One region of the Methylorubrum sp. B1-46 genome, then DNA from elsewhere that is predicted to be linked to it. Evidence: predicted binding sites of a transcription regulator. Region 1 holds the regulator's gene; each other region holds the start of a gene.

Region 1 (9,589 bases):
CCGCGACCGGCAGGTCACGGCGCTGATCGGCCCGTCCGGCTGCGGAAAATCGACGCTGCTGCGCACCTTCAACCGCATCTACAGCCTCTACCCGGAGCAGCGCGCCGAGGGTGAGATCCTGCTCGACGGGCAGAACGTCCTCGACTCCAAGGTCGATCTCAACGAGCTGCGCTCGCGCATCGGCATGGTGTTCCAGAAGCCGACGCCCTTCCCGATGTCGATCTACGACAACGTCGCTTTCGGCCTGCGCCTCTACGAGAAGCTGCCCAAGTCTGAGCTGGATGGCCGCGTCGAGGAATCGCTGCGCAAGGCCGCCCTGTGGGACGAGGTGAAGGACAAGCTCAAGCAGCCCGGCACCGGCCTGTCGGGCGGCCAGCAGCAGCGCCTGTGCATCGCCCGCACCGTGGCCCAGCGCCCCGAGGTGATTCTGTTCGACGAGCCGACCTCGGCTCTCGATCCGATCTCGACCGGCCGCATCGAGGAACTGATCGAGCAATTGCGGGCCGATTTCACGATCGTCATCGTGACCCACAACATGCAGCAGGCCGCACGCATCTCGCAGTTCACCGCCTTCATGTATCTCGGCGAGCTGATCGAGTTCGACGCCACCACGAAGATCTTCATGAACCCGGCCAAGCGGCAGACCCAGGACTACATCACCGGCCGCTTCGGTTAAGAGTGCCTCATAAAACTCCCGATCAACGGCCGTTCTCGCTCTGGAGACGACAGCGCAGCGGGAGTTTTGTGAGAGACACTAAGCCCGGTCGCGACTGCGATGCCGTCGCGATCCACCCTGCGTCCTCGTTTCGAGGCTCTCGCCGTCGCCGGACTCGCGTCCGCTTCGACCCGAGAGCGCTCTCGTCCGACTGCCTGATCGGGAATGCGCGACATGGCCGAGCACATCGTCTCCTCCTACGACACCGACCTTGAAAACCTGCGCCGCTCCATCGCCGAGATGGGCGGCGTGGCCGAGAAGATGATGACCGATGCCACCGATGCCCTGGTGCGTCGGGACACGACGCTCGCCCAGGCGGTGATCGTCGCCGACAAGCGCCTCGACCTGCTGCAGCGGGAAATCGAGGAGCGCTCGGTTCTCCTCATCGCCCGGCGCCAGCCGCTGGCCATCGACCTGCGCGAGACGATCTCCGGCATCCGCGTTTCCGGTGACCTCGAGCGGATCGGTGATCTGGCCAAGAACATCGCCAAGCGCGTCGTGGCAATCAGCGATCAGGCGCAGCCGCAGAAGATCGTGCTCGGCGTCCAGCACATGAGCGACCTCGTGCAGGAACAGCTCAAGGACGTGCTCGACGCTTATGCCAGCCGCGACGTGGCCGCCGCCCACGAGGTATGGCAGCGCGACAGTGCCATCGACGCGCTGTACAACTCACTGTTCCGCGAACTCCTGACCTACATGATGGAGGATCCGCGCAACATCTCGTTCTGTACCCACCTCCTGTTCTGCGCCAAGAACGTGGAGCGCATCGGCGATCACACTACCAACGTGGCAGAGACGATCGAGTACCTCGTCACCGGCGAGACGCCGACGGCTGAGCGGCCCAAGAACGACGCTTCGAACTACGCGACGGTGACGCCGAGCGCCTGACGAGGGCGCTCGAGACGCGCGGCGCCGAAGACGCGTCTCCGGCCTGCCCCAGCGAGGGACTGGGCCGGACGCAACGGATGGAAAGACGGACGATGACGAGTGCGCGCATCCTGATCGTCGAGGACGAGGAATCGCTGACGACCCTGCTGCGCTACAACCTCGAAGCGGAGGGCTTCGCGGTCGACGTCGCGATCCGCGGCGAAGAGGCGGACCTGCGCCTGCACGAGATGACGCCCGATCTCGTCTTGCTCGACTGGATGGTGCCGGGGCTCTCGGGGATCGAGCTGTGCCGCCGCATCCGGGCCCGGCGCGAGACGGAGCGGCTGCCCGTCATCATGCTGACCGCCCGCGGCGAAGAGGCGGACCGCGTGCGCGGCCTCTCCACGGGGGCCGACGATTACGTCGTCAAGCCGTTCTCGGTGCCGGAGCTGCTCGCTCGCGTGCGCGCCCTGTTGCGCCGGTCCAAGCCCGCCCACGTCGCCGACATGCTGGTGGCCGGGGACATCGAACTCGACCGCGTCAGCCACCGCATCCGCCGCCAGGGCCGCGAGATCCATCTCGGGCCCACGGAGTTCAAGCTGCTCGAATATCTGATGCAGAGCCCCGGCCGGGTTTTCTCGCGCGAGCAGCTGCTCGACGGGGTGTGGGGCCACGACGTCTACATCGACGAGCGCACGGTGGACGTCCATGTCGGCCGCCTGCGCAAGGCGATCAACCGCCCGCGCCAGAGCGATCCGATCCGGACCGTGCGCGGCTCCGGCTACTCGTTCGATGAGATGTTTGCCGGAGCCGAGTGAGGAAGGGAGCCCTCGGTCCGATCGGTCGATCGGGAGCGCGACATCGCCGGACAAGACGCGTCGTGGATCGCTTCGGCTTCGCCGCGCGATGACGGCGGCGGACTGACGGGATCAACCGTTCATCGCCGCTCCGTTGGATGAGGTGGCGGGGTGATGTCCGAGCGCTGCCGGCGCACTTGGCGAGGGCGCCGGCGAATCCAAGCTCTCTGCGGTCGACGAATTCCCCGAGCAGAGCCTCTTCGAAAGACTTAGCGGAAGCCGGCGACGCGTCGGTCGCGCTTACGCTCGGCAGCCGGCTGATAGGCGACCTGGGCGTGTTGGGTGCAGTAGGGCAGGCCCGTGATGGCGCGGGCGCCGCAGAAGCGGAATTCCGGCGACGTCGGATCGCCCATCGGCCAGCGGCACATGGAGTCGCGCAGATCCATGATCGTAACGCGCTCGGAGACCGCGAGCGCCACGGGCTCCGGAGCCGGTGTCGGCGGCAGCGGGAAGTTCGGTGCAGGACGATGGGCCACGATCGCCGGCGGCTCCGGCAGCGTCGGCTCCTCAACGAGAACCGCCTCGATCTCGACCTCGGCGGCCAAGTCATCCCTGCGACGCCCCTGCGCCGCAGCCGGACCGACCGGTTTGACGCGACCCGCGAGCCCGAGGCGATGGACCTTGCCGATGACGGCGTTGCGGGAGACGCCGCCGAGCTGAAGGGCGATCTGGCTCGCGCTCAAGCCATCGTCCCACAGGCGGCGAAGCAGCTCGACGCGTTCATCCGTCCAGCTCGGGACCGCTTCCGTCATTGCCCCCTCCACGTCGACACGTCCTTTGTACGCACAACCGACCGACCGCGCGGCGTCTCGGCCGCGCGGAGCGACAGCAGACCTCGCCAGGGCTCTTAATCTGGCCCTGCACATGTCGGTTAACAGACGCCAAAGCTGCCGATGGCGACGCTGTGAAGACTACAGGACAGCTCGGCCGCGGAGCAAGGGTCGCAGCGTTTCACGGACCGGTTTCCACCGCCAATCCGACTCCGCCGACGACGCCCCGGAACCGTTCCGGCGTCAGGGTAGCCGAGTCTGTCAAGACCGCTTAACGCATTGCGTAAAATTGCTCTTTTCCGGATCCGGCAATCGCCGGAAGTGCGATCCGGCAGTGCCTTCGAGCGGGTATGCAAGCCGTAACAGCGCCTCTGCCCCTGCTCGGGCGAGAAACGAAAAATGATTGTCCCAGCAGGCACAATGCCTATGTCACGGGCGTCATCCGCCGGCCTGTCGCCTGTGGACAACCGTTCTTGAGCGGATCTTGGGAGATCGCATGCGACTGCGCCTCGCGCCGGCCCTGTTTCTTCTCGCCGCGTTGCCCGGCACCGCTTCGGCTGCCGGACCGGCCGCGCCGGTTCCGGATGAGACGGCGATCCGGCTGACCAACCACCGGGCGGTCTACGATCTGTCGCTGGCGCGTTCCACCGGCACGCGGGCGGTCGAGGGTGTGCGCGGACGCATCGTCATCGATTTCTCGGGTGATGCCTGCCGCGGCTACACCATGCAGACGCGGCAGGTGACGATGATCGATTCCGGCGAGTCGGGCGATCGCACCTCGGATCTGCGCAGCACGACCTTTGAGAACGGCGACGGCAAGAGCTTCCGCTTCCGCACCACGACCCTCCTCAACAACGCGCCGTCGCCGGCCGTGGACGGGACGGCGGAGGCGGGCGACGCCCTTAAGGTAAAGCTCAAGGAGCCCAAGCGCGACCAGTTCCAGACGGACGCCGCGGTGATGTTCCCGATCCACCACATGATCCGCCTGATTCAGGCGGCCAAGGCGGGCGAGACCACCGTCGCGGCCAAGGTTTTCGACGGCTCGGACGATGGACGCAAGGTCTACGACACGCTGGCGATCATCGGCCGCCCGAGCGCGGCGCCAGCTTCCGATACCGAGCGCGACAAGCCCCTGCGCGAGGGCGACCACGCCAGCATGCGGCGCTGGCCGGTGACCTTGAGCTACTTTACCCCCGGCGAGGGTGAGCGGACGCCGATCTATACCCTCACCTTCGACCTCTACGAGGACGGCGTCAGCGGGCGGTTGAACCTCGATTACGGGGACTTCGCCATCAACGGCACCATGAGTCGCCTCGACCTCGCCAAGGCGGACGCGAAATCCGGGACCGACTGCAAGAAGTAGCCCTGAAAGAACCTTGGATCGTCGATGCGAAATCGGCGGCGGATCGGGCTGAGCCCGAGGAACGTTCATGCTGCCGGAGCCCCGAGCGGCGGCGGCAGCGTGTGGCGAGATGGCGGGCCTGAGGCAGAGTCTGCGGGAGCTCTACGAGGGAAGCAGTGACCGCGCGCATCGCTTCCGCTACGGCCTTCTCGCCTTCGATCTCGCCACCCTCCTGTTCATCATCGTCTCCTCGTTTCTTCCCCGGCCGCCGCTGATCGAGGGGATCGACGTGGTGATCGGTGTGGCCGTCGCCGCCGACTTCGTCTCACGGCTGGCGATCTGCCCGCGACCGGCACGCGAATTCCTGCGGCCGACGACCTGGGCGGACGCGGCGGCGATCGCCTCCTTCCTTGCACCCATCGTCGGTGAGGGAGCCGGCTTTCTGCGCATCCTGCGCACGCTCCGGCTGCTGCGGACCTACCAATTGCTCGACCGGCTGAGAGCGGACTTCCCGTTCTTCCGCCGCAACGAGGAGGTGATCATCGCGGTGGTGAACCTCGCGGTGTTCATCTTCATCATGACGAGCCTCGTCTACGCGACGCAGCACGGCTCGAACCCGAACATCGGCAACTACGTCGATGCGCTGTACTTCACCGTCACCTCGCTGACGACGACGGGCTATGGCGATGTCACCCTGCAGGGCACGGGCGGCCGCCTGATCTCGGTCGTGGTGATGATCTGCGGCGTCACGCTGTTCCTGCGCCTCGCGCAGGTCCTGTTCCGGCCCTACAAGGTACGCTTCCCCTGTCCCGCCTGCGGCTTGCAGCGGCACGAGCCGGACGCGGTGCACTGCAAGGCCTGCGGCACTCTGCTCAACATTCCCGACGAAGGGGCGGATTGAGCCGCATCGGCCCGAGACCCTGATGCGTTTCTCGTCGAATGACCGCCGTTCCCTGCGCGCGCAGCGACGCGATGGGCGCACGGTCGTCCCAGGCGGTTGAGCGAGGCGGAGGGGCGAATGCCCGATTGGCGAGCATTGGTCGTGCCGGAGCACTCCCTGCTGGAGATCGCCCTGCGCGGTACCGTCATGTACCTCGCGCTGTTCCTCATCATGCGCTTCGTCATGCAGCGCCAGGCGGGCGCCGTGAGCCTTGCCGACCTGCTGGTCATCGTCCTGATCGCCGACGTCTCGCAGAACGCCTTCTCCAACGAGTACAAGTCGCTGACCGAGGGCATCCTACTGGTGCTGACGATCGTCGGGTGGAACTACGCCATCGACTGGATCGCCTTCCGCTTTCCCGCCTTCGAGCGCTTCATGACGCCGAAGCGGCTCCCCCTCGTCGTCGATGGCCGCATCTGCTGGCGGAACATGCGTCGCGAGATGATCACGCATTCCGAACTCATGACCCAGCTGCGCCTGCAGGGAGTCGACGACCCGGCCCTCGTGCGGCTCGCCTCGCTGGAGGGGGACGGCAGCATCAGCGTGATCCGCTGCGACGGCGAGGAGACCGCGCCCGGGCCGCAGGACCGCCGGGAGCCGGCCTGAGCCCCGCGACCTCAAGCCCTGGGCTTTGCCGGCTCCGTCCGTCGCCGCTCCGGTTCGCCGGTGAAGACGAGGCCGCGTTGGATCGCCCCGCTGCCGAACTTCTCGCGCAGCCGGTCGAGGGCCGCCTCCCGGCGGGCGACGCGCTCGATGCCCTGATCGGCGAGGTCGCCGCGGTCGGCGTGGATCGCGCCGCAGAGATCGCCGCCGCCGATGCCGATCAGCCGAAAGGCAGTGCCGTCGCAGGCCGCCCGGAGCATCGGTTCGCCCTCGTGAAACAGCCGGTCGGCGAGCTGCGTCGGTTTGAGGCCGCCGCGGGTGCGGGTGCGCAGCCGGAACCGCGCATCCTTCAGCTTCAGCGTGACGCTGCCGGCGGCGAGTTCCGCCCGCTTCAGCCGGGCCGAGACCTTCTCGCACAACTGCCACAGGATCGGCCGCAGATCCTCGAACCGGGTGAGATCGGTCGAGAAGGTCGTCTCGGCCGAGACGCTCTTGGCCTCGCGGGTCGGGCGCACCGGCCGCCGGTCGCGGCCGGCCGCGAGATCGATCAGACGCAGGCCGTCACGGCCGAGTGAGGCCTGCAGGCGCACCGGATCGGCGCGCAGGATGTCGCCGACCCGGTGGATGTTGAGCGCGGCGAGCCGGTTGCGGGCGCTCTCGCCGATGCCGGGCAAGATGCCGACGGGCTTGTCGGCGAGGAAGGCGGCGGCCTCTTCGCCACTGACAATCGAGAAGCCGCGGGGCTTGTCGAGGTCCGAGGCGATCTTGGCCAGGAACTTGTTGGCGGACAGGCCCACCGAGACGGTGATGCCGACCTCCGCCTCGACCCGCGCGGCGAAGCGGGCGAGCGTCAGGGCCGGGCTCGTGCCGTGCAAGCGTTCGGTCCCAGACAGATCGAGAAACGCTTCGTCGATGGAGACGGGCTCGACCAGCGGCGTCAGCGCCAGCATCATCGCCCGCACCTCGCGCCCGACGCGGGCATACTTCTCCATGTCGGGCCGCAGCACGGTGGCGTCGGGGCAGCGCTTCAACGCCTCGAACATCGGCATGGCCGAGCGCACGCCGGAGATCCGCGCAAGGTAGCAGGCGGTGGAGACGACGCCGCGCTTGCCCCCGCCGATGATGAGCGGCCTGTCCCGCAGCGACGGGTCGTCGCGCTTTTCGATCGCGGCGTAGAAGGCATCGCAATCGACATGGGCGATGGTGAGCCCGTCGCGGGCCGGGTGGGTGAGCAGCCGCGGTGAGCCGCAGCCGCGGCAGCGCAGGGCGCCCACGGCTTGCATCGTCAGGCAATCGCGGCAGAAGGGTCTCACGTCGAAAACCTTGCCCGACCTGTGCCGGGCTGATCGCGGGCGAGACAGGTTGTACGAATGTCCGGGGCCGCCGACCAGGGTTCTTCCGCCGGCCATCCAAAGCCGAATCCCGGTCCACGCCCAATGCGGGTGCTCGTGCTCGGCGGCACGACCGAGGCGAGCGCGCTCGTCGCCCGGCTCGCTCCCGAGACGGACTTCGCGGTGACGCTCTCCCTCGCCGGCCGCACCGCGGCGCCGCGGCCTGAGCCGGTGCCGATGCGCGTCGGCGGGTTCGGCGGTGCCGAGGGGTTGGCAAGATGGCTGACCGAGAACGGCATTGAGGCAGTGATCGACGCGACCCATCCCTTCGCCGCGCGGATCTCGGCCAATGCCGCTGCGGCCTGCCGGGCCGCCGCCGTTCCGCTGCTCGCCCTGCGCCGCCCGGCCTGGGAGCGGCAGCCCGGCGACGACTGGACCGAGGCCGCGAGCGTACCGGCCTGCCTCGATGCGCTCGGGCCGGCGCCGCGAACGGTGTTCCTCACCATTGGCCGGCAGGAGCTGTCCGCCTTTGCTCCCGCCCCGCAGCACGCCTACGTCGTGCGCACCATCGAGCCGGTCGGCGATGCGCTGCCGGTGCCGAACCTCGTGACGGTGAGCGCCCGCGGCCCCTTCGCGCTCGCGGACGAGATCCGCTTCATGCGCGAGTCGCGGATCGAGGTGCTGGTAACGAAGAATTCCGGTGGCGCGGCGACCTATCCGAAGATCGAGGCGGCGCGCCGGCTGGGCTTGCCGGTGGTGATCGTCGCCCGCCCTGCCCTGCCCGACGTTCCCGCCGTCTCCGACCCTGCGGGCGCGCTGGGCTGGCTGAGGAGCGAACGCGGGCGACCCCGGCTCGCATAGATCCGGCTCGACGCTGGCCGCCGCCGGTGCCATGGCAGGCGCATGCCCGCGCTCGACACGAAGAACCGCCCATGACCCGCGCCCTGATGATCCAGGGGACCGGGTCCGATGTCGGCAAATCGCTGCTGGTGGCGGGGCTCGCCCGCGCCTTCACCCGGCGCGGCCTGACGGTGCGTCCGTTCAAGCCGCAGAACATGTCGAACAACGCCGCTGTCACCGCGGATGGCGGCGAGATCGGACGCGCCCAGGCGCTCCAGGCCCGCGCCGCGCGAGCGGCGCCGTCCGTCCATATGAACCCGGTGCTGCTCAAGCCGCAGAGCGAGGTCGGCGCACAGGTGGTGGTACAGGGCCGCATGATCGGCACCGCCAAGGCGCGCGAGTATCAGGCCTGGAAGCCGCGGCTGATGGAATCGGTGCTCGACAGCTTCGAGCGGCTGCGCGCCGAGGCCGACATCGTGCTCGTGGAGGGCGCCGGCTCGCCGGCCGAGGTGAACCTGCGCCAGGGCGACATCGCCAATATGGGCTTTGCCCGCGCCACGGGGACGCCGGTGGTGCTCGTCGGCGACATCGACCGGGGCGGCGTCATCGCCAGCCTCGTCGGCACGCAGGCCGTGCTGGAGCCGGACGACGCGGCGATGATCCGCGGCTTCATCGTCAACCGCTTTCGCGGCGACCCGACGCTGTTTGCCGACGGCATGGCCCTGATTGCCGCGCGCACCGGTTGGTCGCCGTTCGGCCTCGTGCCGTTCTTTCCCGACGCCGCCCGCCTCCCGCCGGAGGATGCGGTGGCGCTCGAAGCGCCGCAGGCCCACCGCGACGGCGCCGGGCCGCTGATCGCGGTGCTGCGCTTTCCCCACATCGCCAATTTCGACGACCTCGACCCGCTGCGGCAGGAACCCGGCGTCGGCGTGGTCTTCGTGCCGCCCGGCAAGGCGGTTCCGGCGGAAGCCGACCTCATCATTCTGCCCGGCTCGAAGACCACGATCGACGATCTCGATTGCCTGCGCGCGCAAGGGTGGGACATCGACATCCGCGCGCATCTGCGCCGCGGGCGGCGGGTACTGGGACTGTGCGGCGGCTATCAGATGCTCGGTCGCTCCATTGCCGATCCGCAGGGCATCGAGGGGGCACCGCGCAACTTGCCGGGCCTCGGCCTGCTCGACATTGAGACGGTGATGACGGACGCCAAGCGCCTTCTCGCCGTCACCGGCACGACGCTCGCGGACGGCGTGCCGTTCTCCGGCTACGAGATGCATGTCGGCGACACCGCCGGGCCGGACACCGCCCGGCCCCTGCTGCACTT
Region 2 (9,589 bases), 1.8 Mb from region 1:
TGGCCAAGGTCGGCGTGTTCATCGCGGTGATGCTGATCGGCGGACGCCGGGTCGTTCCCTATCTGCTCGGGCTCGCCGCCCGCACCGGCTCGCGGGAGCTGTTCACCCTGGCGGTGCTCGCGAGCGCGGTCGGCATCGCCTACGCCTCGTCCGAACTGTTCGGCGTGTCCTTCGCGCTCGGCGCCTTCTTCGCGGGCATGGTGCTCGCCGAATCCGATCTCAGCCATCAGGCGGCAGCCGATTCCCTGCCGTTGCAGGACGCTTTCGCGGTCCTGTTCTTCGTCTCGGTCGGGATGCTGTTCGATCCGGGCATCGTCCTGCGCGAGCCCCTCGCGATCCTTGGCGTCGTCGGCGTCATCGTGTTGGGCAAGTCGCTCGCGGCCATCGCCATCGTGCTCGCCTTCGGCCACCCAGTCGGAACGGCGCTCACCATCGCGGCCAGCCTCGCGCAGATCGGAGAATTCTCGTTCATCCTCGCCGGCCTCGGCATCTCGCTGAAGCTACTGCCGGCGGAGGGGCGCGATCTGATCCTCGGCGGCGCGCTCCTCTCGATCACCCTCAACCCGCTGTTCTTCGGGCTGGCCGACCGGGTGTCGCGCTGGCTCGGCGAGCGGCCCGACCTGCGCCGCCGCTTCGAGCGCAGCGCCGCGGCGCCGCTGCCGGTGCGGGCGGCCTCCGCGTTGAACGGCCATGCCGTGATCATCGGCTACGGCCGGGTCGGCAGTGCCATCGGCAAGGCGCTGCAGGACTGGAACCTGCCCTTCGTCGTGGTGGAGCGCGACCGGCGCCGGGTCGAGGAGTTGCGGGCGCAGGGCGTGCCGGCGGTGTTCGGCGACGCCACCGCGCCGGGCATCCTGGACGCCGCCGATATCGGCTCCGCCCGCCTCGTCGTGGTTGCGACCCCCGACCCGCATCAGGCGCGGCGGCTGCTCGCCAAGGCGCGCGCCGCCAATCCCGGCATCGACAGCGTGGTGCGCACCCACAGCGACAGCGAGCGCCGCCGGCTGGAGGAGGACGGCGTCGGCCTCGTCCTGATGGCCGAGCGGGAACTGGCGCTCGGCATGATGACCTACGCGCTGCGCAGCCTCGGCGTGCGTGAGGGCGAGGCGCGGCTGTTCGTGGATTCGAGCCGCTCGGAGAGCCAGGAAACGCCGCTCGCCGAGCCCGATCAACCGGTGCCGGAACTGCGCCAGCGTCGGGACGAGCCGGAATAGGGCAGGCCCGTCTTCAGAGACTGTCGAGGCGGGTGATGAACACCGCGAGCTCACTCTGGCGACGGATCGCGAGCTTGCCGTAGACGGCCTTGAGCTGGCTGCGCACCGTGCTCTCGCCGACCGTGAGCTGCTCGGCCACCTCCCGCGGCGCGGCACCGCGGCCGACCAGGGCCGCGACCCGTGCCTCGGCCCGGGTGAGGCCGAGTTGCTCCAGCAGCGGCTCGATCGGGCGCGTGGTCGGCGCGAGCAGATCGCGCAGGAGCAGGATCACGCCGCCGCCGAGCCCGGTGCCGGCCTCCGGAAGCGGGTCACCGCCGCGCAGGGGAAGCGCCTCGACGTAGAGCGGACGCCCGCCGCCCCGGCGACGCAGCAGGAGCCTCTCTTGAAGCGGCCATGCCTGCTCCGGCAGAACGTCGCTGAGGAACCGATCGAAGCGGGCTCCTTCGCCCGGCTCCGCGGCCGCGGGGACGGCCCCGGTGCGCAGGGCGAGATACCCGACCGCCAAGCGCTCCCCCGCTGGGCTGACGAGCCGAACCCGGCCGCGGGCGTCGAGTACGACGGTCCCTGCCCGCATCCCCTCCAGGGCGGAAGCCAGCCCCTGCACCTCCCGGCGCAGGTCGCCGACGAGCGCCGTGAGCCGGAAGGCGCGGATGACGTGCGGGCCGACGAGCCCCAGCCGTTCGATCTCGGCGCCCTCGAACGGCCCCTTGCGCAGATCGCGCGGCGCGCTGAACGACAGGGTGTGGCGGTCCATCGGGTCGGCGCCGACATAGGCGCAGAGATTGCCGAGACGGTGCCGGTCGATGAAATGCTGGAAGAACGGATCGGTCCGCTTCTCGTCGGCCGTGATGTACATCTCATCGACCGTGACCGTGCCCGGTCGCATGAGGCCGCGCTCCCGGCCGAGGCGGATGCGCGAGTCGTGCTGCCACCAGCCACCGACACCGTAATCGAGGTTCACGTCGGCGATCCGCTCGGAGGCCAGCGTCTGCGCCGTGCGTGCCGGATCGTGCGAGACGATCACCGCGCCGCGGGCCCCGACCGCATCGGCGATCCCGTCGAGTGCGCCCGACCACCGCTCACGATCGAGTGCGGCCGCGTAGCACGCGTCGATCAGGGCAAGAGGATCGAAACCCGATATCGCCGACACGCTGGCACCTGCCGATCGGCTTGTGCCGCGAGCGAATCGGCACCGGCTCAGTCAAGGGTTCAGAGACGGACCCGACCAAGCATTTCGAACCTGATCGGATTCGTTTCCAAGGGAAAACGACGGGATCTGAAACAGGTTTCGTCTCGAACGGCGATGGCCGATTAGCAACAATCAAGCATTGCGAGCAGGTTGCCCCCACTATCGTCCACCTGACGACTAAGGAGCTCCTGCAACGAACGATCGCCGCCCCGGCGACGGCGCGACACCGTCCAGCCAGGGTGGCCCAGCACCCTGGCGTCTCTCCTCAGCCCTCGATGCGCGAGAAATCGGCCACCTCGCGGGTGGCCGCGCGCAGGGCATTGAGCAGCAGCAGACGGTTCCTGCGCAGAGCCGGGTCGTCGGCGTTGACGGTGACGGTCTCGAAGAAGGCGTCCACCGGCGCCCGCAGGTGCGACAGCGCCCGCATCGCACCCGAGAAGTCCTCGGCCGCGATCGCCGCGGAGGCCTCATGCCGCGCGGCCGCGAGCGCCTCGGCCAGCGCCTGCTCCTCCGGTTGACCGGAGGCGGCCAGTGCCGAGTCGGGGGCCGCGTCGTAGGCGTGGCCGTCCTTCTTCTCCTCGATGCGCAAGATGTTGGCCGCGCGCTTGTAGCCGGCGAGCAGGTTCTTGCCGTCGTCGGTGCTCAGGAACGCGCCCAAGGCCTCGACGCGGCGGACGACGAGCAGGAGGTCGTCCTGGCCGGGCAGGGCGAAGACGGCGTCGATCAGGTCGTGGCGGGCGCCCTGGTCGCGCAGGTAGACCTTCAGACGGTCGGCGAAGAAGGCGAGGAGATCGGCGGTGCGCTCAGCGCTCTCGCTCGCGAAGCGGCCGCTCAGCAGTGAGGACAGAGACAGCCGCAGCGACCGTTCGATCACGGCGCGGATCACGCCCAAGGCGGCCCGCCGCAATGCGAACGGGTCCTTGCTGCCCGTCGGTTTCTCATCGATCGACCAGAAGCCAGCCAACGTATCCAGCTTGTCCGCCAGCGCCACGGCAAGGGAGACCGGATCGGTCGGCACGCGGTCGCTCGGACCCACCGGCTTGTAGTGCTCCTCGATGGCCGCGGCGACGCTCGGGTGCTCGCCCTGAAGCGCCGCGTATTTGCGGCCCATCAGGCCCTGCAGTTCCGGGAACTCGCCGACCATTTCGGTGACGAGGTCGGCCTTGGCGAGCCGGGCCGCGCGCTCGGCCAAAGCCGGGTCGGCGCCCACCAGCGGCGCGATTTCCTTCGCCAGCGCAGCGATGCGGGCGACGCGCTCGCCCTGCGTGCCGAGCTTTTCGTGGAAGACGATGGTGTCGAGCTTCGGCAACCGATCTTCCAACTTCGTTGCCTTGTCGGTCTCCCAGAAGAATCTTGCGTCCGAGAGCCGGGCGCGCACCACGCGCTCGTTGCCGGCGGTGATCGCCGCGCCGCCGTCGGAGGCGATGAGGTTCGAGACCAGCAGGAAGGCCGGCGCCAATTCCTTGGAACCGGACTTGCGCAGCACGAAGCACTTCTGGTTGGCGCGGATGGTGGCCCGGATCGCCTCGGCCGGGATCTCGAGGAAGCGCTCCTCGAACGAGCCCATCAGCACCACCGGCCGTTCCACCAGCCCGGCCACCTCCTCCAGCAGGCCCTCGTCCTCCACGAGGTCGAGGCCGCGGGCGAAGGCGAGATCCTTGGCGTCGTGCAGGATGATGTCCTTGCGCCGGTCGGCATCGAGGATCACGTCAGCGCGCTCCAGCGCCTGCACGTAGTCGTCGAAGCGGCGCACCTCGAAGGGCGAAGGCGCCAGGAAGCGGTGGCCGCTCGTGACCGTGCCGGCGGTGATGCCGTCGACCGAGAACGGCACGACGTCCGGCGTCTCGGTCTCGGGGCCGAAGGTGGCGACGATCGATTGCAGCGGGCGGACCCAGCGCAGGGAGCCGGGCTGGGCCGAGGCGGCGCCCCAGCGCATCGATTTCGGCCAGGGGAAGTTCCGGATGATGCCCGGCAGGATCTCGGCCAGCACGTCCAGCGTCTCGCGGCCGGCCCGCTCGATCACCGCGAGGTAGAATTCGCCCTTCTTCGGATCGGTGACGGTGGTGGCCTGATCGAGGCTCGCCAGCCCCGCGCTCTTGAGGAAGCCCTGAACGGCGGCGTCCGGCGCGCCCACGCGCGGCCCACGCCGCTCCTCGCGCACGGCCTCGCCGCGGGCGGGCAGACCGGCGATGTGCAGCGCCAGCCGCCGCGGCGTCGCGAACGCCTTGGCGCCCTCGTACAGGAAACCGCGCTCGACCAGCGCGTCGGTGACGAGCTTCTTCAGATCCTCAGCCGCACGCCGCTGCATGCGTGCGGGGATCTCTTCGGAGCGGAGTTCGAGCAGAAGGTCAGGCATGCGCGCGGGAATAGCCGCCTGCTTCACCCGCGTCGAGACGGGAGATGGGCCCGGTCTGTCACCGCGCCCGCTTCGTCATCGCGAGAGGTGGCAAAGCGATCCGGCGGCGCGACCTCTCCGGACAGGGCGCGCTCTGGATCGCGTCGGCTCCTCCTCGCGATGACGACGACGATCGAGCCTCTCCTTCACCCGATCCGTCCGCCCCCCGTCCGACGCACCGCCACGACGGACGGCCGCGGCGGTACATCCGGCGAAAAGTCCGGCCAACGGGTCGAGGGCTTCTCGTAGGAGCCGAGCGCGCCGTCCTCGTCGGGCTCGCCGGGATGCTGGACGGCGACGAAGAAGGTCTCGTCGTCGGGGGTGAAGCAGGGGCCGCACATCTCGGCGCCCACCGGCACCCGCAGGAAATGGCGCGCGGTGCCCCGGCGCGGTCCCTCCGTCTCCACCGCCCAGATGCCGTCGGCCCGGCCGGTGGCGCGGCGGTTGTTGCCGTCGGTGGCGATCCAGAGGCGGCCCCGCCCGTCGAAGGCACAGTTGTCGGGCATGCCGAACCAGCCGTTCTCGGTGGTCAATGCGGAGAAGCTCGCCTTCACCTCGGGTTTGGCCGGATCGCCGCAGCGCACCAGCACCTCCCAGCGGAAGGTCTCGGCGCCGTGGTCGGTGCCGTCGGGGGCGATCTCGATGACGTGGCCGAAGGCGTTGGGGCCGCGCGGATTGGCGCGCTCCTCCTGATCGGCGGTGCGCTTCGTGTTGTTGGTCAGCATCACGTAGACGCGGCCGGTGCGCGGGTTGGCCTCGATGTCCTCGGGCCGGTCCATCGGCGTGGCACCGAGCCGTTTGGCGGCGCGCCGCGTCTCGATCAGCACGTCGGCTTGGGATCCGAAGCCGTTGCCCGCGTCGAGCCCGTTTGCCCCGTGGACCAGCGGCAGCCAGCGGCCGGTGCCGTCCGGCTCGAACCGGGCGACGCTGAGCGTGCCGGAATCAAGGAGGTCGGCGTTGGCGCCGCGCTCCGCCTGCACCTTACCGTCGCTGACGAAGCGGTAGACGTGCTGGAAACGCTCGTCATCGCCGAGATAGACGACGTAGCGCCCGTCGATCGCGCGCGCGCCCGCCGCCCCCTCGTGCTTGAACCGGCCGAGCGCCGTGCGCTTCTTCGGGGTCGCGCCCGGATCGAACGGATTGATCTCGACCACCCAGCCGAACCGGTTCGGCTCGTTCGGCGTCCGTGCGAGGTCGAAGCGCGGATGGAAGCGGCTCCAGGCATATTGCAGGCTGCCGATGCCCATCGCCTTGGCGTTGCCGGCCTCCGGATGCCCGGGGGGGAGGGCGCCGCCGAAATAGTAGTTGATGTTCTCCTCCCCCGAGAGCCACGTCCCCCAGGGCGTGACGCCGCCCGAGCAGTTGTTGATCATGCCGAGCACGCGCCGGCCGCTCGGATCGGCCTCGGTGACGAGGCGCGGATCGCCGGCCGCCGGACCGGTGAGATCCATAGGCGTCAGCGCCGTGATACGCCGGGTGTAGGGTGAGCCGACGACCGGGCGCCATCCATCCGCCTCGCGGACGATCTCGACCACCGAACCGCCATGGGCGGCCATCTCGACCGCGACCTGATCGGCGTTCAAGGCCGCGATCACGCCCTTGCGGTCGGCCGCATCGAGGCCGGGAAACATCAGCTCGGCATTGGTGTATTCGTGGTTGACCACAAGCAGGCCGCGGCGGCCCTCGGTATCGAGCGGGATGAATCCGACGAAGTCGTTGTTGTAGCCGAACTGGCGCTCCTGGGCCGCGGCACTCTGCTTCTTCGGGTCGAAGGCGGGGGCGTCGGCAAACAGCGGATCGCCCCAGCGCAGCAGAGGCTTCGCCTCGTAGCCCTCGGCCACGTGCAGGTACTCATCGACGCCGGCCGCGAGTTCCGGGAAGTCGAAGGAGGGACGGTCCGCAGGGGCGGCGGCGGTCTGCGGCGCGACTCCGGCGGCGAGCGCGGCGGCGAGTGAGCCGCGCATCAAGTCGCGCCGGGAGAAGCGGTGCGCGATCACCGCGTCGAGGGTCGGGGCGTCGGGCAGGTCGGACATCGTTGCGCGTCTCGTCAGCCAGTGAGAGCCGGCGCGCCTATTCCCCCTAGATGTCGCCTCGATGACGCCACAGCCCTCGGATGCGCTCAGGCATCGTCCCGAAAGGTGGTCTCCGGCTTTCGGGAAAAAGACGATGCTCTATCGAAGCGGCGCCGACAGGAGGGTGACGAGGTCCCAGGTCTCACCCTTCAGCGAGCGGACATTGGCGATCTTCCACACGCCGGCCTCGCGCACGAGGCTGTAGCGCAGCTCCTGCGGTCCGCCGTTGCGGAAGCTCGCCCGTACCTCGGCCCGATCGCCCTCGTTCGAGAGCGGCGCGAGCGCCAGCGATTGTGCGAAGTCCGGCTCGGTATCCTGGCCGTTGACGTGAAAGGCAAAGCCGAGCCGCCCGACCTCGCCCTTGGCCTCGCGCTGGTCGCGCTCGTAGAGGGTCCGCAGGCGCTTGGCGTAGAAGCGCACGGCGTTGATGTCGTCGGCCGCGTAGAAGGCCCGCACCGTCTCGACCGGGTCGGTGGCGGATTGCGCGAGCGCCGGCCCGGCGAGGAGGCCGAAGGCGAGGGTGAGGACGGCGCGGCGGCGCATCTCAGGCCGCGACGGCTTGGTTGCCGGCAGGGTCGCCGGCAGGGTCGCCGGAATGCCCGCCGGCCTCGGTCTGGAGCCACGCGGCGCCGCAGGCCTTGGCCAGTTCACGCACCCGCAGGATGTAGCTCTGGCGCTCGGTGACCGAGATCACGCCCCGAGCATCGAGCAGGTTGAAGACGTGGCTCGCCTTGATGCACTGGTCGTAGGCCGGCTGGACGATGCGGTGGCGCGCGCCCTCGCTCTCGGGGGCGCCGGCTTCGAGGTAGAGGCGGCAGGCCTTCTCGGCGTCGGCGAAGTGGCGGAACAGCATCGCCGTATCGGCAGCCTCGAAGTTGTGGCGCGAATATTCCTGCTCGGCCTGGAGGAAGACGTCGCCGTAGGTAACCTTGTCCTCGCCCTCGCCGCCGTTGAAATTGAGGTCGTAGACGTTCTCGACGCCCTGCACGTACATGGCGAGGCGTTCCAGGCCATAGGTCAGCTCGCCAGCCACCGGCGCGCACTCGAAGCCTGCGACCTGCTGGAAGTAGGTGAACTGGCTCACCTCCATGCCGTCGCACCAGCATTCCCAGCCGAGCCCCCAGGCGCCGAGCGTCGGGCTCTCCCAATCGTCCTCGACGAAGCGGATGTCGTGGAGCTTGAGATCGACCCCGATCGCCGCCAGCGAGGCGAGGTAGAGTTCCTGAAGGTTCGGCGGGTTCGGCTTCAGGATCACTTGGAACTGGTAGTAGTGCTGCAGCCGGTTCGGGTTCTCGCCGTAGCGCCCGTCCTTGGGGCGCCGCGAGGGCTGCACGTAGGCCGCCTTCCACGGCTTGGGCCCCAGCGCCCGCAGCGTCGTGGCCGGGTGGAAGGTGCCGGCGCCGACCTCCATGTCGTAGGGCTGGAGGATCACGCAGCCCCTCGCCGCCCAGAAGCGCTGCAGGGTCAGGATCAGGCCCTGGAACGAGCGTGTGGGCGAGAGGTCGGCGTCGCTCGACATGGCAGATCCGGCAGGAAGGAAGCTGCCGGACCGTTTAAGAGCGGGGGGCGGGGTGTCAAGCGAACCGCCTCCCCGACGTGTTTAGGTCCGCGGCGTGGAGCGCGTGAAGTTCCGCTTGGCCGTCCGTTCCTTCGGCACAGCCTCGATCGCCGGCTTGGCCGCCAAGAGACGCTTCACGCGCTCGTTGAAGTCGGACGAGGTGACGGGGCGGGCGCCCCCTTTTTCCGGAGCAAGAGCCATATCGGCCTCCGCATGAACGCCCAAAGCACGGGATTGCGCGGAGGGTAAACAGGATATGGGGCGTCGGCCGGAATTTGCGAGGCGGAGGTCGCGCCGCAGGGCGGCCACGCTGTCGTGCGTCCCGGCACATCTTTTTCAGTGCCGCGGGCTCAGAGCGGGAACGGCAAAGGTTGCTGCCAAGTTAATGCAGCAAATGAACAGCTCCGCTCCCCTCCGATGGTCGAGCGGTTACCATTTTCGGATAGATCATGCGCAAGGGATTGACTGTTTTCGCCGCTCTCGTCGCGGCCTCGCTCGCCACCACCTCGCTGGTGATGAGCGCATCCAACGCGTCCGCGACCCCCGATCACACGATGGCGGTCGAGAAGACAGTGGCGGTCACGCCCGTCGAGATCGCGCCGGTCGCCGCGATGCCGGCGGCCGAGACCTGCGCCCGTAAGGTCCGGGTGGTCTATTCCGGCTACGCGGCCCCGGCCGGCTGCGCGCGCTGAGGCGGAGCGCCGTCAGGCGTCGCCGAGACAGCGCGCCGCCAAACCCGCCAGGATCCGCTCGAACACCTCCGGCCGGTCGAGGGCGCGGGCCAGCACCACTGCCCCCTGGATGCCACCCACGGCCTCCTCGGCGAGGGCACAGGCCGCCTCCGGACCATGGCCGGCGCGCGCGAGGGCCGCGGCGAGCGCCTCGACCCAGCGGGCGAAATAGTCCCGCAGCCGGCCGGCGAAGCGGTCGCGGGCGTCGCTCAGGCTCAGGGCGCCGACGAGGCAGACCCGGCGGCCAGAGCGGAAATACGCGGCGGTCGTCGCGAACATCGTCGCCACGGCCGCATTCGGATCATCCGCTTCCCGCAAGGGACGGTAGACGTTGGTCTCGAACCAGCCGTCGATCTCGGCAAGCACAGCAGTCGCCATCTCCTCCTTCCCGCCGGGAAAGAAGTGATAGAGACTGCCCTTGCCGAGCCCC
Region 3 (9,589 bases), 2.2 Mb from region 1:
TCCGCCGCTACGGTCCTCGAACGGGCCGGATACGCGCATTCGGCCGAGACGACCATCGGCGCAGCGCTCGCGGCCACCGCGGTGATGGTGCTGATGCGCGCCGCGCCCGCGTGGTTCCGGGTCGGCTGATCCCGAAGCGTCGGGGCACCGGACCGGCTTTCGTCAGGCGCGGTCGAGGCGGGCCGACAGCATCCGCACCTTGAGCCGGGGCGAGAAGGGCAGGCCCGCGAGCAGTCGCTCGCGCCGAACCACGTCGCCCGGTCGCGGACCCCGTGCACCGACGACGCTTTCCCCCCGTGCGGCGATCCGAGCCGGCAGGGCCGCGTGCGCGCGGCGCATCCGGCCGAGCGCCATGTCCGGACGGGCCGTGCCGACGAAGCGGTCGAGGCTGCGGATCCAGCCCTCCGCCGGGATGTCGCCCGGCTCCAGGCAGAGCAGCCACTCGCGCCGCGCCGCCCGCGCGCCCGCGCCCCAGGGATTGGCGCCGGGCGGGCGCACCACCAGGGTGGCGCCGCTGCCTTCGGCCATCGTCTCGAGGGCCGAGCAGCTCTCCGCCGTGACGATTACCGCATCGCCCACGAGGCCGGCCGCCACGCCCGCGACGAGCGCGCTCAGCGTATCGGCGAGGCACTCGATCGCGACCGGGTCGGAGGATCGTGCCACGTGGATGAGGCCGGAGATCATGCCGCGCGAATAACCGATTTTACGCCCTCGCAAAGCCTTCCTCGCGCAGCCGATCCCGTGGACGCCCCCGAATGAGGGGGAAAGTCTGCTGGTGCATGAAACTTGTGCATTCGGACTTTCAATGTTCTTGATATGTTCCTAAGCCGACAGTCGATAGGGCGGCGGGGATGCGATGGGCGTCGGAGTGGGTGACAGGCGAAAGCCAATGCGAGGCGGGCCGGGTGGACGCCGCTGCGAGACGTCCCAGATCGCGCCCGAGGCCCGCCGCGGACGCGGGGCGACCGCGAACCCGGACGGACGCTTCGAAGCGACCCGGCGCGAGAGCTTCGACGACGGCTGGCCGGACGAAGCGGAGCGGTCCCGGCGCACCGAGGTGACGGCGGAGCGCGCCCGCCACATCATCACCCGCAACGCCTCGCCGGACATCCCCTTCGATCGCTCGATCAACCCGTACCGCGGCTGCGAGCACGGCTGCATCTACTGCTTCGCCCGGCCGAACCACGGCTATGTCGGTCTGTCGCCGGGCCTCGATTTCGAGACGCGGCTGTTCTCCAAGCCCGATGCCGCGGCGCTTCTGGAGCGGGAATTGTCGGCGCCGGGCTATCGTCCGCGGACCATCGCGCTCGGTACCGCGACCGATCCCTACCAGCCGATCGAGCGCACGCACGGCCTCACCCGCGCCGTGCTGGAGGTGCTCGCGCGCTTCCGCCACCCGGTCGGGATCGTCACCAAGTCGAACCTGATCCTGCGCGACCGCGACCTGTTGGCCGAGATAGCGGCGCAGGGGCTCGTGAAGGTGGCGATCTCGGTCACCACCCTCGATCCCGATCTGGCCCGGCGCCTGGAGCCGCGCGCGCCGCATCCCCGCAAGCGCCTGGAGGCGATCCGGGCTTTGAGCGAGGCGGGGGTACCGGTGATGGTGATCGCCGCCCCCGTCATTCCCTCGCTCAACGACCACGAAATCGAGGCCATCCTCGAAGCCGCCCGTTCGGCCGGCGCGCGGGAGGCGAACTACGTGCTGCTGCGCCTGCCGCACGAACTCGACGACCTCGTCGGCGACTGGTTCACGGAGCATTATCCGGGGCGCAAGGCGCACGTGTTTTCCCTGCTGAGCGCGGCCCGCGGCGGCAAGACCTACGATGCCGCCTTCGGCACCCGCATGATCGGCCAGGGCCCCTACGCCGACCTGATCCGCCGCCGCTTCGCGCTCGCCAAGCGCCGCCTCGGCTTTCCGGAGGAGCCGGTCCGCCAGACGACGGAGCTTTTCCGCGTGCCGCCGCGCGCCGGGGATCAACTCGCGTTGTTCTGAGGGGGGCGTACGGAGAGCGCATCCCTCGCTTCGTCTGCGGGAGAAGGCGACTCAACGGCGCCCGCCGCGATCGAGCCGGCAGCACCGCGTCATGTCCCTGAGACGGCGCCCGCGGCCTCGAACCGCCCCGTAAAGCTCACCCGGTGATGCGGGGAGCGCCCCTGCGCCAGCAGCCCGGCGAGGTGGGCAGCGGTGCCGTAGCCGGCGTTGCGCTCCCAAGCATAGGCCGGGTGGCGCAGCGCGAGCCGGCGCATGATCTCGTCGCGAAAGGTCTTGGCGACGATGGAGGCGGCGGCGATCTGCGGCACGAGGCGGTCGCCGCCGACCACCGCGCGGCAGGCTTGCGTCAGGCCGGGGATCGCGTCGCGCCCGTCCACCAGCACGGTCGCATCGAGCCTCAGGCCGGCGACCGCCCGGCGCATGGCGTCGAGGGTCGCCCCGCGCACGTTCACCCGGTCTACCAGCGCCCGCGAGCCGCCCGCGAGCGAGACCCGCGCATGCGCCCGGATCAGCGGCGTCAGGGCCTCGCGCGTCGCGCGGTCGAGGCGCTTGCTGTCGTCGAGGCGGGCCAGGATCTCGGGGGGAAAGGCGAGGGGATCGAACCAGACGGCGGCCACCATCACCGGCCCGCACAGCGCGCCGCGCCCGACCTCGTCACAGCCGATCACCGCCGGATAGGTCGCGGCGAGGGCAGGGTCGAAGGGGCGCGCGGCTTTGGCGGGTTTCGAGCGGGGGGGCATGGCGCCGACCCTCGCATTCCCGCGCGCCTCCGTCATCCCGAGGCCGGCGAAAGCCCTGCGGACAAGGCGCCCGATGATCGTAAAATCAGCCGGGGCGGGGCAGCGCGGCCGCGCTCGGACGGCGGTCGGGGCGCTGCATCGGCCCGAGCGCGTGCGCGGTCGCGATGTTGTCGTAGAACTGACGCGCGCTCTCGGCCCAGGTGTAGCGGAGGGCCTCCGCCCGGCAGCGCTCCCGCGGGATCGTGAGTGCGGCGAGCGCGGCGGTGCGCAGATCGGCATCGAGGACGCCTGCATCGGTGCCGCCGATGACGTCGAGGGGGCCGGTGACGGGGAAGGCCGCCACCGGCAGGCCGGAGGCCAGGGCTTCGAGCAGCACGATGCCGAAGGTGTCGGTCACGCTCGGGAAGACGAAGACGTCGGCGCCGGCATAGACCCGCGCCAGCGCCTCGCCGGTCAGCGCGCCGAGGAAATGCGCGTCGGGCGCCAGGGCCTGGAGCCGGGCCCGGTCCGGCCCGTCGCCGACCACCACCTTGGAGCCCGGCAGGTCGAGGGCGAGGAAGGCGGCAAGGTTTTTCTCGACCGCAAGCCGCCCGACCGAGAGAAAGATCGGGTGCGGCAGATCGGGGAAGGCGTCGAGGTCGCGAGGCCGAAACAGCTCGGTATCGACGCCCCGCGTCCAGCGCATCAGGTGGGTGAAGCCGCGCCCCGAAAGCTCGCGCTCCAGCGAGGGCGTGCTGACCATGGTGCCGCTCGCCGCCGCGTGGAAGCGGCGCAGCCACGCGTAGCTCCAGGCTTCCGGCACCGGCGCGCGGGCGGCGAGATATTCGGGGAAGCGGGTGTGGTAGCTCGTGGTGAAGGGCTGGTTCAGCGACAGGCAGGCGGCGCGCACCGCGTGGCCGATCGGCCCCTCAGTCGCGATGTGGACGTGGCTCGGCGCCAGCCGCTTCCAGCGCGCGAGCACCCGCCCACGGGTGACCAGCGAGAGCCGGATCTCGGAATAGCCCGGCATCGGCAGCGAGGCGAAATCGGCCGGGGTCAGCATCAGCGGCTCGACGCCGAGCCCGGCACCGGCCTCGGCCATGCGCTCGACGGAGCGCACCACGCCGTTGACCTGCGGGTGCCACGCATCGGTGGCGAGCAGCAGCCTCATGCCGGCCTCACGAAAGATTGCATGGCTCAGGCGACGGCGCGGCGGATCTCGGGTTCGAAGCTTTCCGCGGCGCGGCGTTCGCGCAGCATGGTCGGGTAGTGCAGCACCTCCATGCGACCGTCGTAGTGCTCGACGATGCCGGTGCAGGATTCCACCCAGTCGCCGGTGTTGAGGTAGGTCAGCCCCTCGACCTCGCGGTGGGCTGCGTGATGGATATGGCCGCAGATCACCCCGTCCGCCCCCTGGCGCCGGGCCTCGCTCGCCAGGAAGGTCTCGAACTGGCCGATGAAGTTGACCGCGTTCTTCACCTTCAGCTTGGCCCAGGCCGAGAGCGACCAGTAGGCCAGCCCGAGACGGCGGCGCACACGGTTGACCACGGTGTTGACGGTCAGCGCCGTGGTGTAGGCCCAGTCGCCGAGATGGGCGAGCCATTTGGAATGGCGCACCACCATGTCGAACTGGTCGCCGTGAATGACGAGGTAGCGCTTGCCGTCCGCCGCGACGTGGACCCGGCTGTCGGCGATCTCGACGCCGCCGAAGGTCATGCCGATATAGTCGCGCAGGAACTCGTCGTGGTTGCCGGGCACGTAGACGACGTGGGCGCCTTTTCGCACCTTGCGCAGGAGCTTCTGCACCACGTCGTTGTGCGCCTGCGGCCAGTACCACCCCGAGCGGAGCTGCCAGCCGTCGACGATGTCGCCGACGAGGTAGATCGTATCGGCATCGACGTCGCGCAGGAAGTCGAGCAGCAGGGCCGCTTGGCAGCCCTTGGTGCCGAGATGAAGATCGGACAGAAACAGCGTCCGAACGCGGATGGTCGATTCCGGATCTTGGGACACGGGCGCCTCCGGCCTCTCACAACCGCATCGCGACGGGAGAGAGCCAAATCGCATTCCGATCTCAGTTTGATGACGGCAGCGCGCATCATCATGCCGCGCTTCGAGCGGCTGACGTTTCCTCCGCCGGTTCGGCTGCGGCCCGCCGCAGACCCCGCCCGCGGCCCGTGCATGCGAAAATCTTTTTGTTTTTCGGTTGAGTTTTTTCCGTTTTCCATTCCCTGGCAGGGGAGGCATAACGGCAGCCAAGGTCATCCGCCGCGCGTGTTTCGATCCGCGTGGGAAACGCCCCTTGAGTGGTGAGGGACTGGCTGGGACGGATGGGAGCGCTGGACAATCAGCAGGAGCGCGCTGGAGTGTTTCTCGCAAAACTCCTGCTGCGTCGTCCTGACAGGAGTGGGAAGGGCGGTGCCCGGGAGCTTTGCGAGCACTCTGGATGCGGCGCTGGGCTGACGCATCGAGGGTTCGGTCCTTTGGAGGCGACCGGCGTGGCTGCACGCGCCGCGACGCGGGCGGCATGACGGCCGTTTCGCCGCTCCGGGACGATCAACGATCCGCTATCGCAGTGATGGGGTTCCGGCCCGCGCGAGGCTTCTCGCGCGCCGCTCCGCGGCGGGACTGAACGACGTTTCACGGCGGGCGCCTGCCCGCCATCAGGATCGGGCGGATCACGGTCGCAAAAGGCCGGCCCGCCCAGAACGACTTAAATTGGAGGAAACTTTCATGGCGGCAACGAGACGTCCGGGACGCAACCACCTGTTCGTTCCCGGCCCGACCAACATCCCGGACCGGGTGATGCGCGCCATGATGGTGCAGTCCGAGGATCACCGCTCGGTCGATTTCCCGTCCCTGACGAAGCCGCTCTTCGAGGACACCAAGAAGGTGTTCGGCTCGACCGAGGGCACGATCTTCCTGTTCCCGGCCTCCGGCACCGGCATCTGGGAATCGGCGCTGACCAACACGCTCGCCCGCGGCGACAAGGTGCTGACCTCGCGCTACGGCCAGTTCAGCCACCTCTGGATCGACATGGCCCAGCGCCTCGGCCTGGACGTGATCGTCCAGGAGGAGGAGTGGGGCACCGGCGCCAAGCCCGAGAAGATCGAGGAGGCCCTGCGCGCCGACAAGGATCATCAGATCAAGGCCGTCATGGTGGTCCATAACGAGACCGCAACCGGCGTGACCTCGAACATCGGCGCCGTGCGCAAGGCGATCGACGCTGCCGGCCATCCGGCCATGCTGTTCGTCGACGGCGTGTCCTCGATCGGCTCGCTGCCGTTCTACGCCGACGAGTGGAAGGTCGATTGCGCCATCGCCGGCTCCCAGAAGGGCCTGATGCTGCCGGCCGGCCTCGGCGTGATCTGCGTCAGCCAGAAGGCGCTCAAGGCGGCCGAGGGCCAATCCGGCCGCAACGACCGGCTTGCCCGCGTCTACTTCGACTGGGAAGACCACAAGAAGCAGAACCCGGCCGGCTACTTCCCCTACACCCCGCCGCTGCCGCTGCTCTACGGCCTGCGCGAGGCGCTCGCCTGCCTGTTCGAGGAAGGCCTGGAGAACGTCTACCACCGCCACGCCGTGCTCGGTGAGGCGACCCGCCAGGCCGTCGCGGCCTGGGGCCTGAAGACCTGCGCCAAGTCGCCGGAGTGGAACTCCGACACCGTCACCGCCATCCTGGCGCCCGAGGGTGTGGACGCGGCCAAGATCATCAAGCACGCCTATGTGCGCTACAACCTCGCGCTGGGCGCCGGCCTGTCCCAGGTTGCGGGCAAGGTGTTCCGCATCGGCCACGTGGGTGATCTCAACGAGCTGTCCCTGCTCGGCGCGATCGCCGGTGCCGAGATGTCGCTCCTCGACAACGGCGTGAAGGTGACGCCGGGCTCGGGTGTGGCTGCGGCCTCCAGCTACCTGCGCGAGAACCCCCTCTCGAAGTCCTGATTTTTGGTGAGCGGCGCCGGTTCCAACGGCGCCGCTTCCGCTAAGTAGAGAAAGGCGCCCCGCCAAACGTCCGGCCTGCTGGCCGCTTCGCGGGAGACGCTTCGAGACAGGTGAGGAAACGGGGCCGGCGTTACACCCGCCGGTCGATCCGGAAGGGGTCCAGAATGACAAAGAAAGTCGTCTTCCTCGATCGCGAGTCGCTCGACGCGACCGTGCGCGAATTCAACTTCCCGCACGAGTACAAGGAATACGAGTCGACCTGGACGCCGGAAGAGATCGTCGAGCGCCTTCAGGGCGCCGAGATCGCGCTGATCAACAAGGTGCCGATGCGTGCCGACACGCTGAAACAGCTTCCCGACCTGAAGCTGATCGCGGTGGCTGCCACGGGCACGGACGTCGTCGACAAGGCCGCAGCGAAGGCGCAAGGGATCACGGTCGTCAACATCCGCAACTACGCCTTCAACACGGTCCCCGAGCACGTCGTGGGCCTGATGTTCGCCCTGCGCCGGGCGATCGTTCCTTACGCCAACTCCGTGCGCCGGGGCGATTGGAACAAGTCGAAGCAGTTCTGCTACTTCGACTACCCGATCTACGACATCGCCGGCTCGACCCTCGGCATCATCGGTTACGGCGCGCTCGGCAAGTCGATCGCCAAGCGGGCCGAGGCGCTGGGCATGAAGGTGCTGGCCTACGACGTGTTCCCGCAGGACGGGCTCGTGGATCTCGAAACGATCCTGACCCAGTCCGACGTCATCACGCTGCACGTGCCGCTGACCCCCGACACCCGGAACATGATCGGGGCCGAGCAGCTCAAGAAGATGAAGAAGTCCGCGATCCTCATCAACACGGCCCGCGGCGGGCTCGTGGACGAGGCGGCCCTGCTCCAGGCGCTCAAGGACGGCACCATCGGCGGCGCCGGCTTCGACGTGGTGGCCCAGGAGCCCCCGAAGGACGGCAACATCCTGTGCGACGCCGACCTGCCGAACCTGATCGTCACGCCCCACGTGGCCTGGGCGAGCAAGGAAGCGATGCAGATCCTCGCCGACCAGCTCGTGGACAACGTCGAGGCCTACGTCGCGGGCAAACCGCAGAACGTCGTCGAGGCGTAAGACCTCCAGGTTTCCCATCCGATCCCCTCATCCTGAGGTGCCGCGCAGCGGCCTCGAAGGATCTTCCAGGGATCGCTCGGGATCTGGAGCACCCTTCGAGGCCTACGCTTCGCTCCGGCACCTCAGGATGAGGGCGAGAGTGGGAGAGGCCGTCTAACGAACGTTCGCGGTGAGAGCCTCGATGCGGTGCTCGGCACCGGACCGTCATTCATGAAAGTACCGTGCGCTCGTCAGCACGGCCAGCAAACAGCCAGAGGCACCATGTCCAAGAAGCTGCTCTTCCAGTTCGACACCGATGCCACCCCGAGCGTGTTCGACGTCGTCGTCGGCTACGATGGCGGTGCCGACCACATCACCGGCTACGGCAACGTCACGCCCGAGAACGTCGGCGCCTATGTCGACGGCACGATCTACACCCGCGGCGGCAAGGAGAAGCAGTCGACGGCGATCTTCGTCGGCGGCGGCGACATGGCGGCCGGCGAGCGCGTCTTCGCGGCGGTGAAGAAGCGCTTCTTCGGCCCGTTCCGCGTCTCCTGCATGCTTGATTCGAACGGCTCCAACACGACCGCCGCGGCGGGCGTGGCGCTCGTCGTCAAGGCGGCGGGCGGCTCGGTGAAGGGCAAGAAGGCCGTGGTGCTCGCGGGCACCGGCCCGGTCGGCATGCGCTCCGCGGCTTTGCTCGCCGGCGAGGGCGCCGAGGTCGTGCTGTGCGGGCGCAAGCTCGACAAGGCGCAGGCCGCGGCCGATTCCGTGAATAAGCGCTTCAAGGTCAACGTCACCGCGGCCGAGACTCCGGACGACGCCTCGCGCTCGGAAGTGATCAAGGGCGCCCATCTCGTCTTCACCGCCGGTGCGATCGGCCTCGAATTGCTGCCGCAGGCGTCCTGGCAGAACGAGGCCTCGATCGAGATCGTGGCCGACTACAACGCCCAGCCGCCGCTCGGAATCGGCGGGATCGAGGCGACCGACAAGGGCAAGGAGTATGGCGGCAAGCGCGCCTTCGGGGCGCTCGGCATCGGCGGCCTGAAGCTCAAGCTGCACCGCGCCTGCATCGCCAAGCTGTTCGAGTCGAGCGAGGGCGTGTTCGACGCCGAGGAGATCTACAAGCTGGCCAAGGAAATGGCCTGACGCTCCACGGACGATCCGGGTGGCGCTGGTCTCGGGCCGGCGCCGCCCCATGAAATCAACAAGAACCGACAGGGCAGGGAAGCCATGGCCGCGAACGAGACGATCGAAACCTTCCTCGACGGTCTGGCCAGCTCGGCCCCGACCCCCGGCGGCGGCGGGGCCGCCGCGATCTCCGGTGCCATGGGCGCGGCGCTGGTCTCGATGGTCTGCAACCTCACCATCGGCAAGAAGAAGTACGTCGAGGTCGAGGCCGACCTGAAGCAGGTGCTGGAGAAGTCGGAAGGCCTGCGCCGCACGCTGACCGGCATGATCGCCGACGACGTCGAGGCCTTCGACGCGGTGATGGGCGCCTACGGGCTGCCGAAGACCACCGACGAGGAGAAGGCCGCCCGCGCCGCCAAGATCCAGGAAGCCCTCAAGACCGCGACCGACGTGCCGCTCGCCTGCTGCCGCGTCTGCCGCGAGGTGATCGATCTGGCCGAGATCGTCGCCGAGAAGGGCAATCTCAACGTCATTTCCGATGCCGGCGTCGCGGTGCTCTCGGCCTATGCCGGCCTGCGCTCGGCCGCGCTCAACGTCTACGTCAACGCCAAGGGCCTCGACGACCGCGCCTTCGCCGAGGAGCGGCTGAAGGAGCTGGAAGGTCTGCTGGCCGAGGCAGGCGCGATCAACGAGCGGGTCTACGAGGTCGTGAAGGCCAA

Evidence for each region. The regulator PhoB, encoded in region 1, activates phosphate uptake and scavenging genes when phosphate is short. The targets are predictions, from matches to a motif close to TGTCATNNANCTGTCAT.
Region 2: the regulator PhoB is predicted to act here: its motif matches at 6,882-6,898, upstream of LPC10_RS15405 (PhoX family phosphatase).
Region 3: the regulator PhoB is predicted to act here: its motif matches at 4,781-4,797, upstream of LPC10_RS09425 (UDP-2,3-diacylglucosamine diphosphatase).

Annotation. Positions count from the first base shown of each region.
Region 1 covers NZ_CP088247.1:5,162,039-5,171,627, forward strand. The annotation lists gene pstB (phosphate ABC transporter ATP-binding protein PstB) at 1-676, shown strand, start outside; gene phoU (phosphate signaling complex protein PhoU) at 890-1,603, shown strand; gene phoB (phosphate regulon transcriptional regulator PhoB) at 1,696-2,400, shown strand; gene LPC10_RS23950 (GcrA family cell cycle regulator) at 2,649-3,191, opposite strand; gene LPC10_RS23955 (cell envelope integrity EipB family protein) at 3,706-4,572, shown strand; gene LPC10_RS23960 (potassium channel family protein) at 4,682-5,452, shown strand; gene LPC10_RS23965 (DUF421 domain-containing protein) at 5,570-6,097, shown strand; gene LPC10_RS23970 (DNA polymerase IV) at 6,109-7,377, opposite strand; gene LPC10_RS23975 (cobalt-precorrin-6A reductase) at 7,465-8,286, shown strand; gene LPC10_RS23980 (cobyric acid synthase) at 8,358-9,589, shown strand, end outside.
Region 2 covers NZ_CP088247.1:3,321,135-3,330,723, forward strand. The annotation lists gene ybaL (YbaL family putative K(+) efflux transporter) at 1-1,214, shown strand, start outside; gene LPC10_RS15395 (LuxR C-terminal-related transcriptional regulator) at 1,228-2,355, opposite strand; gene glyS (glycine--tRNA ligase subunit beta) at 2,669-4,759, opposite strand; gene LPC10_RS15405 (PhoX family phosphatase) at 4,945-6,831, opposite strand; gene LPC10_RS15410 (DUF3828 domain-containing protein) at 6,970-7,413, opposite strand; gene LPC10_RS15415 (glycine--tRNA ligase subunit alpha) at 7,415-8,389, opposite strand; gene LPC10_RS15420 (hypothetical protein) at 8,471-8,629, opposite strand; gene LPC10_RS15425 (hypothetical protein) at 8,878-9,120, shown strand; gene LPC10_RS15430 (TetR/AcrR family transcriptional regulator) at 9,133-9,589, opposite strand, start outside.
Region 3 covers NZ_CP088247.1:2,011,020-2,020,608, forward strand. The annotation lists gene LPC10_RS09400 (hypothetical protein) at 1-129, shown strand, start outside; gene LPC10_RS09405 (hypothetical protein) at 163-684, opposite strand; gene LPC10_RS09410 (PA0069 family radical SAM protein) at 857-1,993, shown strand; gene LPC10_RS09415 (ribonuclease HII) at 2,083-2,733, opposite strand; gene LPC10_RS09420 (glycosyltransferase family 1 protein) at 2,819-3,883, opposite strand; gene LPC10_RS09425 (UDP-2,3-diacylglucosamine diphosphatase) at 3,910-4,722, opposite strand; gene LPC10_RS09430 (aminotransferase class V-fold PLP-dependent enzyme) at 5,443-6,651, shown strand; gene LPC10_RS09435 (D-2-hydroxyacid dehydrogenase) at 6,816-7,760, shown strand; gene LPC10_RS09440 (NADP-dependent methylenetetrahydromethanopterin/methylenetetrahydrofolate dehydrogenase) at 8,022-8,888, shown strand; gene fchA (methenyltetrahydrofolate cyclohydrolase) at 8,973-9,589, shown strand, end outside.